2 regions of the Stenotrophomonas sp. 3(2025) genome follow, and region 1 is predicted to be linked to the other one. Evidence: riboswitches for the same ligand, from Rfam matches in the RefSeq annotation. Region 1 holds a riboswitch; the other holds the start of a gene.

Region 1 (5,758 bases):
CTGTAGCGCCGTACCGTTCACGCGCGTTTCCCGGTAGTGCCGGCCGCTGGCCGGCAATCCCACGACCCTCAAGGAAGACCACATGTCCCACCTCCTCATCGAGCTGTACGCGGCGACGCCGGCCTGGAAAGCGCTGTGCGCGGAACAGCGGAACGCCTTCTTCACCCGCATCGGCGCCGGCATGCAGCAATTGGATCCCGCACGCATCGCACCGTTGGCGATGGGCCGCGTGGCCAGCGACGTGTCATATGCCAGCACCGAGCAGTACTACGCGGTCTGGAGGTGCGGCAGCCGTGCAGATGCCGATGCCCTGGTGGCCGCCATCAGTGCTACTGGCTGGCATGACTACTTCGCCACCACCAATGCCGTGGGCGCGGTGGATGCGATGGCCCAGCACCTTGCGGATCTTGCAGCGCTGTAATGCGGCCTGCGGTGGCACATGCGCGTGTCATCCATTCCGGGTAAAGATGGCGCTCGGCCGTGTCCACCCGCAGGGAAGTCGAGCATGCAGAGCAAGATCCAGGTGACGTTGTACGGAGCGCTGGGCAGCAGTCCAGCGCTGCAGGTACCCGGCCTGGAAGGGCCGGTGGTGGCCATCCAGGAAGCCACCCTGCGGCAGCTGGTGTCCGATCTGTATACGGCCAGGTCCATGCTCAACCCCGAACAGCTTGATGAGGCCAGGCAGGAACTGGACCGGGTGGTCGAGCGTTGGGTCGACATCCACGAGACGCTGCTGCTGGATGTGGAAGTGCATGGTAGCCGATAGTCCGCTGAACCGCGCCCGCAGTTGCGGATGAAACAGTTGGCACCCGCCAAAACCCTGTGTTATCAATAGATCCCATGAACGCAACCCACGCCAGCTTTTATTGGTATTACTTTCCGAAGCCCCCGGCGGAGGAAGGATTGCGCTCACCCTGAAGAAAGCTTCAGACGCATTCCCGAAAGCCGCCAGCGAACCTGGCGGCTTTTTTCATGTCGCCACGCTGCGGACCCCCACCTTCCGTAGAGACCCCTCACCATGCCCCCGCACACCGACGACCTGCGTATCCGCACCATCGAACCGCTGACACCGCCTGCCCAGCTGCTGGCGATGCTGCCCTGCGATGACGAAGCCTCCGACACCGTCAGCGCTTCGCGCGCCGCCCTGCACCAGATCCTGCACGGCCGCGACGACCGCCTGGCGGTGGTGGTCGGGCCGTGCTCGATCCACGACCCGAAAGCCGCCATCGAGTACGCACAGCGCCTGAAGCCGATGCGCGATGCGCTGGCCGGCGAGCTGGAAATCGTCATGCGCGTGTACTTCGAGAAGCCGCGCACCACGGTGGGCTGGAAGGGCCTGATCAACGATCCGGACCTGGACGGCAGCTTCAAGATCGACAAGGGCCTGCGCATCGCCCGTGGCCTGCTGCGCGACATCAACAAGCTGGGCCTGCCGGCTGGCGTCGAGTTCCTCGACGTGATCTCGCCGCAGTACATCGCCGACCTGGTGGCATGGGGCGCGATCGGCGCACGCACCACCGAAAGCCAGGTGCATCGTGAACTTGCGTCGGGGCTGTCGTGCCCGGTCGGCTTCAAGAACGGCACCGACGGCAACGTCAAGATCGCCGCCGATGCCGTGGGCGCGGCCTCCAATCCGCATCACTTCCTGTCGGTCACCAAGCAGGGCGGCACCGCCATCGTCTCCACCACCGGCAACCCCGACTGCCATGTGATCCTGCGTGGTGGCAAGCAGCCGAACTACGATGCGGCCAGCGTGGCCGATGCCTGCCAGGCGCTGGCCAAGGCCAAGCTGCCGACGCGCCTGATGATCGATGCCAGCCACGCCAACAGCCTGAAGAACCACGAAAACCAGCCGAAGGTGATCGAAGACATCGCCACCCAGCTGGAAGACGGCGAGCAGCGCATCGTCGGTGTGATGGTCGAAAGCCACCTGGTCGGCGGTCGCCAGGAACTGGTGGAGGGCCAGCCGCTGGTCTACGGCCAGAGCATCACCGATGGCTGCATTGATTGGGACACCACCGTGCAGGTGCTGGAGCGGCTTGCCGCTGCCGTGCGCGCCCGCCGTGAGGTGAAGGTGTCCGAAGCCGCTTGAGTGCGGCACGTGTGTGGATGGCGGCCAGCGCCTGCGGGGGTGCGGCCGCGATCAGGGCCGGTCGGAGTTGGAGACCGGCCCGTCTGCACCGGCGATGCGCCTGGCGCTGCGCACTCTTGCCAGCGCCAGGTACATCGCCGGGGTGGTGTGAAACCCGGCGAACGTCAGCGCTCAATGCACTTCGTCGTGGTACACGAACTTCGGCATTTCCCAGCGGTAGTGGATGGCCAGCAGACGCACGGCGAAACCACCGCCCAGGCAGCACAGGATCGCCGTGGCATCGGCCACGCCCCAGTGCAGCAACAGCAGATACACCGCACCGGTCAGCAGCGAGATGATCGCGTACAGCTCCTTCTGGAAGATCAACGGCACCTCGTTGCAGAGGATGTCGCGCAGCACGCCGCCGAACGCGCCGGTGAGCATGCCGGCGATCAGCACGATCGGCAGTGCATGGCCGGCCTCGCGCGCGATCGAGCAGCCGATCAGGGTGAAGGCGATCAGGCCCAGGCCATCGAGCACCAGGAAGGTACGGCGGAAGTGGTGCATCCAGCGCGCCACCCAGGTGGCGATCAGCGCCGCGCACACGGTGAAGCCGAGGTACTCGGGGTGTTTCACCCAGCCCAGCGGATAGTGGCCAAGCAGGATGTCGCGCAGCGAGCCGCCGCCGAGGGCGGTGACACAGGCGATCATGACCACGCCGAACAGGTCCATGCGGCGGCGGCCGGCAGACAGGGCACCGGTCATGGCTTCGGCGGAAATGGCGATCAGGTAGATGATGGACAGCAGCATGGGACAGGCTCCGGGCGCGGTGGGGCCGGCCATGCGCACATACCGCCACTGCCTGCGCAATGACGGGATGACGATGACCGGTGCCGCTCCCGCTGTCCTTTTGCCTGAGAGTTCAGCGGCGTGAGCCGCGTGCCCCTTCGGCGGATCGTCCCGGGCGTGCCCGGTGACCTCTCTCCAGCTCGGCGAGTCGAATGCATGGTTGGTGGGATTCCAGCCCACCGGCCTGAGCGATCATGGGAGCCTGCGCCTTCGGCGGGCGCCAGCGCGGCGCCTCTCTCCTGCATTCGGGCGGCAGTATATCCGCTGCAGTGCAGCACGGCATAATCCGGCCATGGTTTCGCCTTCCCGCCCGTGGTTCCTGTACCTGCTCGAATGCCGCGACGGCAGCTATTACGCCGGCATCAGCACCGACGTGCCGGCCCGCTTTGCTGCCCACCAGGCCGGCAAGGGGGCCCGCTACACCCGGTCGCGGCCGCCACTGCGGGTCCTGGCGGTGCGTGAGTACCCAGACCGGGCAGCGGCCTCACGTGCCGAATGGGAGCTCAAGCGGCAGCCGCGCGAACGCAAGCTGGCCTGGCTGTTGCAGTAGATCCACGGCATGCGTAGATCGGGCGCATCCGGCCATGCCATGATCGCCCAGCCCTCAGCGCTGGAGACCCGGATGTCCACGCTTGCCCTGTTGTTCGCTGTCGCTGCGGCGACAAGCCCTGTCGCCGACGCCGCCACGATCGCAGCCATCGAAGCCACCTGCCACGACTACGTGGATGGCCAGCTGGAGGCCGACCCGCAGCGCGTCGCCCGTTCCCTGCATCCGGACCTGGCCAAACGTGCGGTGCTCGGTGATACACCGGACGAGCGCCTGGGCCTGCGCCGGATGTCGAAGGAAGAGCTGGTTGCGTTGACCAAGCAGGGCGCGTTGAAGACCCCGAAGGATCAATGGGATCGCCGCTGCACGGTGTTGGACGTGACCGGCAACGTCGCATCGGTGCGGCTGGAAACCCCGTGGTTCGTCGACTACTTCCACATGGGCCGCTTCGAGCAGCGCTGGGTCATCGTCAACGCGCTGTGGTACCCGAAGCCGAAGTAGAGCCACGCCCTGCGTGGCTGCGCTCCATGCAACCTGCACAGAAATTCATCCACGCATGGTGTGGACCCTACCGCTTCGGCCGCCGGTCTTCGCGGTCATCGCCGAAGATGATCCGCGCGCTGCGCTGGTAGCTCCAGTACGCCACCGCCCAGTTCAACAGCACCACGACGCGGTTGCGGAACCCGATCAGGAAGAACACGTGCGCGGCCAGCCAGAACCACCAGGCCAGCACGCCGGACAGCTGCAACTTGCCCAGGTGCACGATCGCGGCCATGCGGCCGATGGTGGCCAGGTTGCCGAAGTCGGCGTACTTGAACGGCCCGGGTGCTGCCTTGCCATGCAGGCGCGCGCGGATCACGTCCGCCACGTACTTGCCCATCTGCTTGGCGGCAGGCGCAACGCCCGGTACCGGTTTGCCGTTGGCCTGGTTCAGCGCAGCAAGGTCGCCGGCCACGAACAGTTCCGGATGACCAGGCAGGGTCAGGTCGGGCTGCACCTGCACGCGACCGGCGCGGTCCAGCGGCACGTCCAGGGTGCGCGCCAACGGTGAGGCGGCCACGCCGGCGGCCCAGACCACGGTACGCGCGGGCACGAACTGGTCGCCCAGCTTGAAGCCCTGTCCATCAATGTGGCTCACCGGCGTGCCGGTCATCACTTCCACGCCCAGTTTTTCCAGCTGCCGGCGTGCCTTCAGCGAAAGCACTTCGGGGAAGGTGGACAACACGCGCGGACCGGCCTCGACCAGCCGTACCTTGGCGCTGGCCGGATCGATGTGGCGGAATTCATTGCGCAGCGTATGCCGGGCGATTTCCGCGAGGGTGCCGGCCAGCTCGACGCCGGTCGGCCCACCGCCCACCACGGCAAAGCTCAGCCATGCCGCCTTCTTTTCCGGGTCCGGTTCGGCTTCGGCGCGTTCGAACGCCAGCAGCAGTTTGCGCCGCAGGGCGATGGCATCGTCGAGCGTCTTCAGGCCGGGTGCATCGTCGGCCCATTCGTCGTGACCGAAGTAGGCGTGGGTGGCACCGGTGGCCAGCAGCAGGCTGTCGTAGTCCAGCGTGCTGCCATCGGCCATGCGTATCTGGCGGGCCTGCTTGTCGATGGCCACCACTTCACCCAGCCGCACCTCCACGTTGCGCTGGTGGCCGAGGATGTGGCGCAGCGGTGCGGCGATATCCGGAGCGGACAGCCCGGCGGTGGCCACCTGGTAAAGCAGCGGCTGGAACAGGTGGTGGTTGCGACGGTCGACCAGGGTGATGCGTATGCGTTCGCGGGCCAGCGCACGGGTGGCCCACAGGCCGGCGAAACCGCCGCCGACTACGACCAGGTGGGGGACGCGATCACGACTCATCGACTCACTCCAGGGGGGCATGGGGGAAGTGCCTGGCATCTTCGCACGGCCGCTCCTTGTCACGTCAGCGTGCATCGGGATCGGCGATACTCGGGTTCAGGCAACTGCCCGTGAGGAGTTCATGAGCGAACCGGAAAAGCGCATCGCCCTGTTGATCGACGCCGACAATGCACCGGCCTCGAAGATCGACGAAGTCCTGGCCGAGGTCGCGCGCTACGGTGTGGCCAACGTCCGCCGTGCCTACGGCAACTGGAAGAGCCCACGACTGAAGGGCTGGGAGGCGGTGCTGCACGAGTATGCGATCCGCCCGATCCAGCAGTTCGCCTACAGCAAGGGCAAGAACGCGTCGGACATGGCGATGGTGATCGACGCGATGGATCTGCTGTATGCGCGCAACCTGGATGGCTTCGCAATCGTGTCCAGCGATGCCGACTTCACTCCG
Region 2 (5,758 bases), on a different contig from region 1:
GAACACCATGCGGTCCAGGGAAGGAGAAAGAACGCGGCGCTCCTTCAGCGCCACCTCGAACAGGCGGTAGGTCTGCTGCGCAGCCATGCGGGTACCTCATGCGACGACATCGGAATGGCTGGCTGTCGTGCACCCACGAACCGGCTCGCTGGAAACCCCAGCCTAATCCCTGGCCGCAGCGCCGCAACGGATCCGCGCGTGATGACGCGCCCTACCCCTGCACGACGCTCAATGCGCCGTGCTGGCTGCCTCTGATGCGCGCTCGCGCTGGTGCTCCCAGTACCAGAACACGAAGCCGGCCGCGAAGAAGCCCGCCTGTCCCAGTGCCAGGTGCAGCGGGTTGTTGTGCAGCAGCGGCGATACCACGCCGGCCACCACGGTGCTGATCATCAGCTGCACGAACGCCTGCAGCGACGACGCCAGGCCGCGCTGCAGCGGATACATGTCCAGCACCGCCAGCGCCAGGATCGGGAAGATCAGCGCCATGCCCATGCCGCCAAGGAAGATCGGCATCACCGCCCACGGCAGCGCGAACTGCGGCGCCAGGGTGACGTAGCCGATGTTCAGCACGGCAGAGACCGCACACAGGCTGAAACCGAGCGCGACCTGTCGGGTCGGTGTGCTGTGCCCGGCCATGCGCCCGGACAGGAACGAACCGGTGGTCATGCCGCCAATGGTGGGAATGAACAACCACGCAAAGCCACCTTCACCCAGATGCAGGTGCTGCATCACGATGGCCGGCGCCGAGGAGATGTACAGGAAGATGCCGCCGAACCCGATGCTGCCGGCCAGGGCCAGGCGCAGGAACCGCGGGTTGAAGCCGATGCGCACGTAATCGCGCAGCAACGTGCGTGGCGACAGGGCGATCCGCGCCTGCACCGGATGGGTTTCCGGCAGGAAGCGCGCGGTGGCCGCCAGCAGCACCAGCGCGAACACCACCAGGAACCAGAAGATCAGCGGCCAGCCGGCACCGCTGAGCAGGATCCAGCCACCGATGATCGGCGCGATGGCCGGGGCGATACCGAACAGCATCGACACCTGGCTCATCAGCCGCTGCGCGTCGTGGCCGTGGTACAGATCGCGGATCACCGCGCGGCCAACGATCATGCCCACGCCGGCGGACAGGCCCTGCAGTGCGCGGAACGCCAGCAGCGTGGTCAGGTCGGTAGACAACGCACAGCCCACCGAGGCGCCGACGAAGATCACCAGACCGCCGAGGATCACCCGCTTGCGTCCCCACGCATCGGACAGCGGGCCATGGGCCAGGCTCATCAGGCCGTAGAACAGCAGGTAGACGCTGATGGTCTGCTGCACCGCCACTTCGTCCACCGCCAGGCGCTGGGCCAGCTGCGGAAACGCGGGAAAGATGGTGTCGATCGAGAACGGACCGAACATGGCCAGGCCAGCGAGCAACAGGGCCATGCGGCGGGTGGAAGGAGCAACGGCGGCGGTCATCGGGCAAGCGTCCGGCAGGGCCATGCATGACACGCACGGCGGGCGCCGATCCCCTGCAGCAGGGACGGCGCCAGATGAATACGAGAATCCCACCATCATAGGTGGGGAATGCGCGCGATGCCATGCAAGGATGCACAGAACGCACGCCCGGGCCATCGGCCATTCAGCCCCGTGAGGCCAGCCCGGGCCACCGTCAGGCGCCGGCAACGAGCTATAATCGGCGGGCAACACGGTGGGAGAAGCAGGTCACCGCTGCCGAAGGCGCAACGCCCGTAATCGCTCAGGCCCGATACCACCCGTAACAGAACTCTGGAGAGACCGGTTCGATCCGGCGCCGAAGGGGCACGAAGCTGCGGTTTTCCGCGCTTTTAAACTCTCAGGCAAAAGGACAGAGGGGCGCCCGCAGACCGCCGACCGGCGGCTTGTGCCCGTGCGTGTGCCCTTTCCTGACGGATCCTTCGCCATGTCCCAGAACACCCCTTCCCTGCGTGAGCTCGAGCACCATTCGGCGTTCGTCGAGCGCCACATCGGCCCCAACGATGCCGAGATCGCGCAGATGCTCGGCGTCATCGGCCACGCCTCGCTGGATGCGATGACCGATGCCATCGTGCCGGCCAAGATCAAGTCGCCGGCACCGCTGGCGCTGCCGGAGTCGATCACCGAAGTGCAGGCGCTGGCGAAGATCCGCGCGATCGCCGACAAGAACACCGTGCTGCGCAGCTTCATCGGCCAGGGCTACTACGGTACCCACACGCCGAACGTGATCCTGCGCAACATCCTGGAAAACCCGGCCTGGTACACCGCCTACACCCCGTACCAGGCGGAAATCTCGCAGGGCCGCATGGAAGCGCTGATCAACTTCCAGACCCTGTGTGCCGACCTGACCGGCATGGAAATCGCCAACGCCTCGCTGCTGGACGAAGCCACGGCCGCCGCTGAAGCGATGACCCTGGCCAAGCGCTCGGCCAAGTCGAAGTCGGACACCTTCTTCGTGCACGACGCCGTGCACCCGCAGACGCTGGAACTGCTGCGCACCCGCGCCGAGCCCATGGGCATCGTGCTGCGCGTGGGCACCCCGGCCGAAGCGCTGGAAGCAGAAGCCTTCGGCCTGCTGCTGCAGTACCCGGACACCTTCGGCCAGGTGGGCGACTACAAGGCGCTGGTCGATGCCGTGCACGCGCGCGGCGGCCTGGTGGCCGTGGCCACCGACCTGCTGGCACTGACCCTGCTGGCCGCCCCGGGCGAATGGGGTGCGGACATCGTGGTCGGCAACAGCCAGCGTTTCGGCGTGCCGTTCGGCTTCGGTGGCCCGCATGCGGCGTTCATGGCCTGCCGTGACGCCTACAAGCGTTCGATGCCGGGCCGCCTGATCGGCGTCTCGATCGACGCACAGGGCAACCCGGCCTACCGCCTGACCCTGCAGACCCGCGAACAGCACATCCGCCGCGAGAAGGCCACCTCCAACATCTGCACCGCACAGGTGCTGCTGGCGGTGATGGCCTCGATGTATGCCGTCTACCACGGCCCGGAAGGCCTGACCCGCATCGCCCGCCGCACCCATCGCCTGGCCGCCATCCTGGCCAGCGCGCTGCGCACTGCCGGTGTGCAGGTCGGTGCCGACTTCTTCGACACGCTGCACGTCACCGGTGTCGACGCCGACGCGATCCATGCCAAGGCCCGTGCCGCCGGCTACAACCTGCGTGCGATCGACAGCAGTTCGGTCGGCATCAGCCTGGACGAGACCGCCACCCGCGCCGACATCGTCGCCGTAGGCGCGCTGTTCGGTGCCACCGTTGATGTGGACGCGCTCGATGCCAGCACCGCCGATGCGCTGCCGGCCGGTCTGCTGCGCCAATCCGCGTTCCTGACCCACCCGGTGTTCAACACCCACCACAGCGAGCACGAACTGCTGCGCTACCTGCGTTCGCTGGCCGACAAGGACCTGGCGATGGACCGCACGATGATCCCGCTGGGCTCGTGCACCATGAAGCTCAACGCCACCGCCGAAATGATCCCGGTGACCTGGCCGGAGTTCTCGCAGATCCACCCGCTGGTGCCGGCCGAGCAGGCGCTGGGCTACAAGGAACTGATCGATTCGCTGGAAGCGATGCTGGTCGAGTGCACCGGCTACGACGCCGTCAGCCTGCAGCCGAACTCCGGTGCGCAGGGCGAATACGCCGGCCTGCTGGCGATCCGCGCCTACCACCGCTCGCGTGGCGAAGATCACCGTGACATCTGCCTGATCCCGGATTCGGCGCATGGCACCAACCCGGCCTCGGCGCAGATGTGCGGCATGAAGGTCGTGGTCACCAAGACCGATGCCAACGGCAACGTCGACGTTGAAGACATCCGCCTCAACGCCGAGAAGTACAGCGACCGCCTGGCCGCGATCATGATGACCTACCCGTCCACGCACGGCGTGTTCGAGGAAGAGGTGGTGGAGATCTGCGAGATCATCCACAAGCATGGCGGCCAGGTGTACACCGACGGCGCCAACATGAACGCCCTGGTCGGCGTGGCCAAGCCGGGCAAGTGGGGTTCGGACGTTTCGCACCTGAACCTGCACAAGACCTTCTGCATCCCGCACGGCGGCGGCGGCCCGGGCGTTGGCCCGTGTGCGGTCAAGTCGCACCTTGCCCCGTTCCTGCCGGGCAAGCTGGGTGACAACGGTCCGGTCGGCATGGTCAGCGCCGCCAGCTTCGGCAGCGCCTCGATCCTGCCGATCAGCTGGATGTACATCGCGATGATGGGCACCGAGGGCCTGCGCAAGGCCACCCAGGTCGCCCAGCTCAACGCCAACTACATCGCCAAGCGCCTGGCCCCGCACTTCAAGACCCTGTACACCGGTCGCAACGGCCTGGTCGCGCACGAGTGCATCCTGGACGTGCGTCCGCTGGAGAAGGCCAGCGGCATCGGTGCCGAAGACGTGGCCAAGCGCCTGATCGACTTCGGCTTCCATGCCCCGACCCTGAGCTTCCCGGTGGCCGGCACGCTGATGGTCGAACCGACCGAAAGCGAATCGCTGCACGAGCTGGACCGCTTCATCGACGCGATGATCCAGATCCGCGAAGAGATCACCGCGATCGAAGACGGCCGCCTGGACCGCGAGGACAACCCGCTGAAGAATGCTCCACACACGGCCACGGCCGTGACCGCCAGCGAGTGGACCCACGCCTACCCGCGCGAGCTGGCCGCCTTCCCGCTGCCGAGCCTGAAGCTGCAGAAGTACTGGCCGCCGGTGGCCCGCGTCGACAACGTGTACGGCGACAAGAACGTGATGTGTGCCTGCATCCCGGTCGATGCCTACAAGGATGACGAAGTCGAGGCGTAAGCCATCGCGGCATCGGAAATGAGAACGGCCCGCGCAAGCGGGCCGTTCTTGTTTTCCGGTAGCGCCGGGCCATGCCCGGCGAGCACAGCGGCAGAACGCATCATGGGTCGGGCATCTGTCCCAGGCTCAACTGCCACGACACGCCGAAGCGGTCCTGCACCCAGCCGTAGCGGCTGCTGAAATCCTGCTCGCCCACCGGCATCAGCCAGTGCCCGCCGTCACCCAGCACGCGCGCGGCACGCTCGAATGATTCGGCGCCGGAACACTCGACGAACAGCGACATCGAGGGCGTGAAGGTGAAGTCGTGCACATCCAGGCTGTCAAAGCACAGGTAGTGGGTGCCGCCGAGCAGGAAAATGGCCTGGCGAACCTGCCCGGGCACGCCCGCAACCGCTCCGTCCGGGTGGCGCTGCAGGGCCAGCAGGCGGAATTCGGCGAAGGCTTCGGCATACAGGGCCAGCGCCGCTTCGGCCTGGCCGGTGAACATCAGGAAGGGACGGCTGCGCAGCATGCGGTGCTCCCGATCGTCGGGCCGGTGATGGCCCACCCGATCAGGATGGCACGGCGGATGTGCAGCCCCCGTGGTAGCGCCGGGCCATGCCCGGCGGCCCCATCACGCCTCGCGCATGCGCCGGGCGATGGCGCTGCTGGCCGCGATGGTCGCTGTCAGTGCCACCATCGACAGGAACTGCAGGCGCGTATGCGCTTCACTCAGCAGCAGGCCGAAGATCAGCGCCAGGATCGCCAGCGCACAGACAGTCAGCCACGGGAAGCCCGCCATGCGGAACGGCAGGCGCGTGCCCAGGCGGTCGGCGCGACGGCGCAGCACCAGCTGCGAGACCAGCGACAACGTCCACACCAGCAGGCAGGTGGAGCCGACGATGTTCAGCAGCACCGGCAACACCTTGTCCGGGAACAGCAGTTCCATGATGGTGGCGGCAAAGCCGAACAGGACGCTGGCCAGCACCGCGA

The links. A riboswitch is a leader RNA that binds a small molecule or an ion and turns the genes downstream of it on or off. The one in region 1 is predicted to bind glycine.
Region 2: linked by a shared signal. The riboswitch ahead of gcvP (aminomethyl-transferring glycine dehydrogenase) and the one ahead of ACUXVE_RS11125 (trimeric intracellular cation channel family protein) in region 1 are both predicted to bind glycine.

What each region holds. Positions count from the first base shown of each region.
Region 1 is NZ_JBQOIF010000012.1:60,823-66,580, reverse strand. It holds gene ACUXVE_RS11145 (DNA alkylation repair protein) at 1-6, shown strand, start outside; gene ACUXVE_RS11140 (DUF6616 family protein) at 83-421, shown strand; gene ACUXVE_RS11135 (hypothetical protein) at 506-766, shown strand; gene ACUXVE_RS11130 (3-deoxy-7-phosphoheptulonate synthase) at 1,019-2,092, shown strand; gene ACUXVE_RS11125 (trimeric intracellular cation channel family protein) at 2,264-2,881, opposite strand; glycine riboswitch at 2,966-3,069, opposite strand; glycine riboswitch at 3,083-3,172, opposite strand; gene ACUXVE_RS11120 (GIY-YIG nuclease family protein) at 3,213-3,470, shown strand; gene ACUXVE_RS11115 (nuclear transport factor 2 family protein) at 3,543-3,968, shown strand; gene ACUXVE_RS11110 (NAD(P)/FAD-dependent oxidoreductase) at 4,036-5,316, opposite strand; gene ACUXVE_RS11105 (NYN domain-containing protein) at 5,438-5,758, shown strand, end outside.
Region 2 is NZ_JBQOIF010000013.1:95,520-101,277, reverse strand. It holds gene ACUXVE_RS11830 (siderophore-interacting protein) at 1-87, opposite strand, end outside; gene ACUXVE_RS11825 (multidrug effflux MFS transporter) at 229-1,455, opposite strand; glycine riboswitch at 1,755-1,857, shown strand; gene gcvP (aminomethyl-transferring glycine dehydrogenase) at 1,919-4,786, shown strand; gene ACUXVE_RS11815 (VOC family protein) at 4,887-5,297, opposite strand; gene ACUXVE_RS11810 (amino acid permease) at 5,400-5,758, opposite strand, start outside.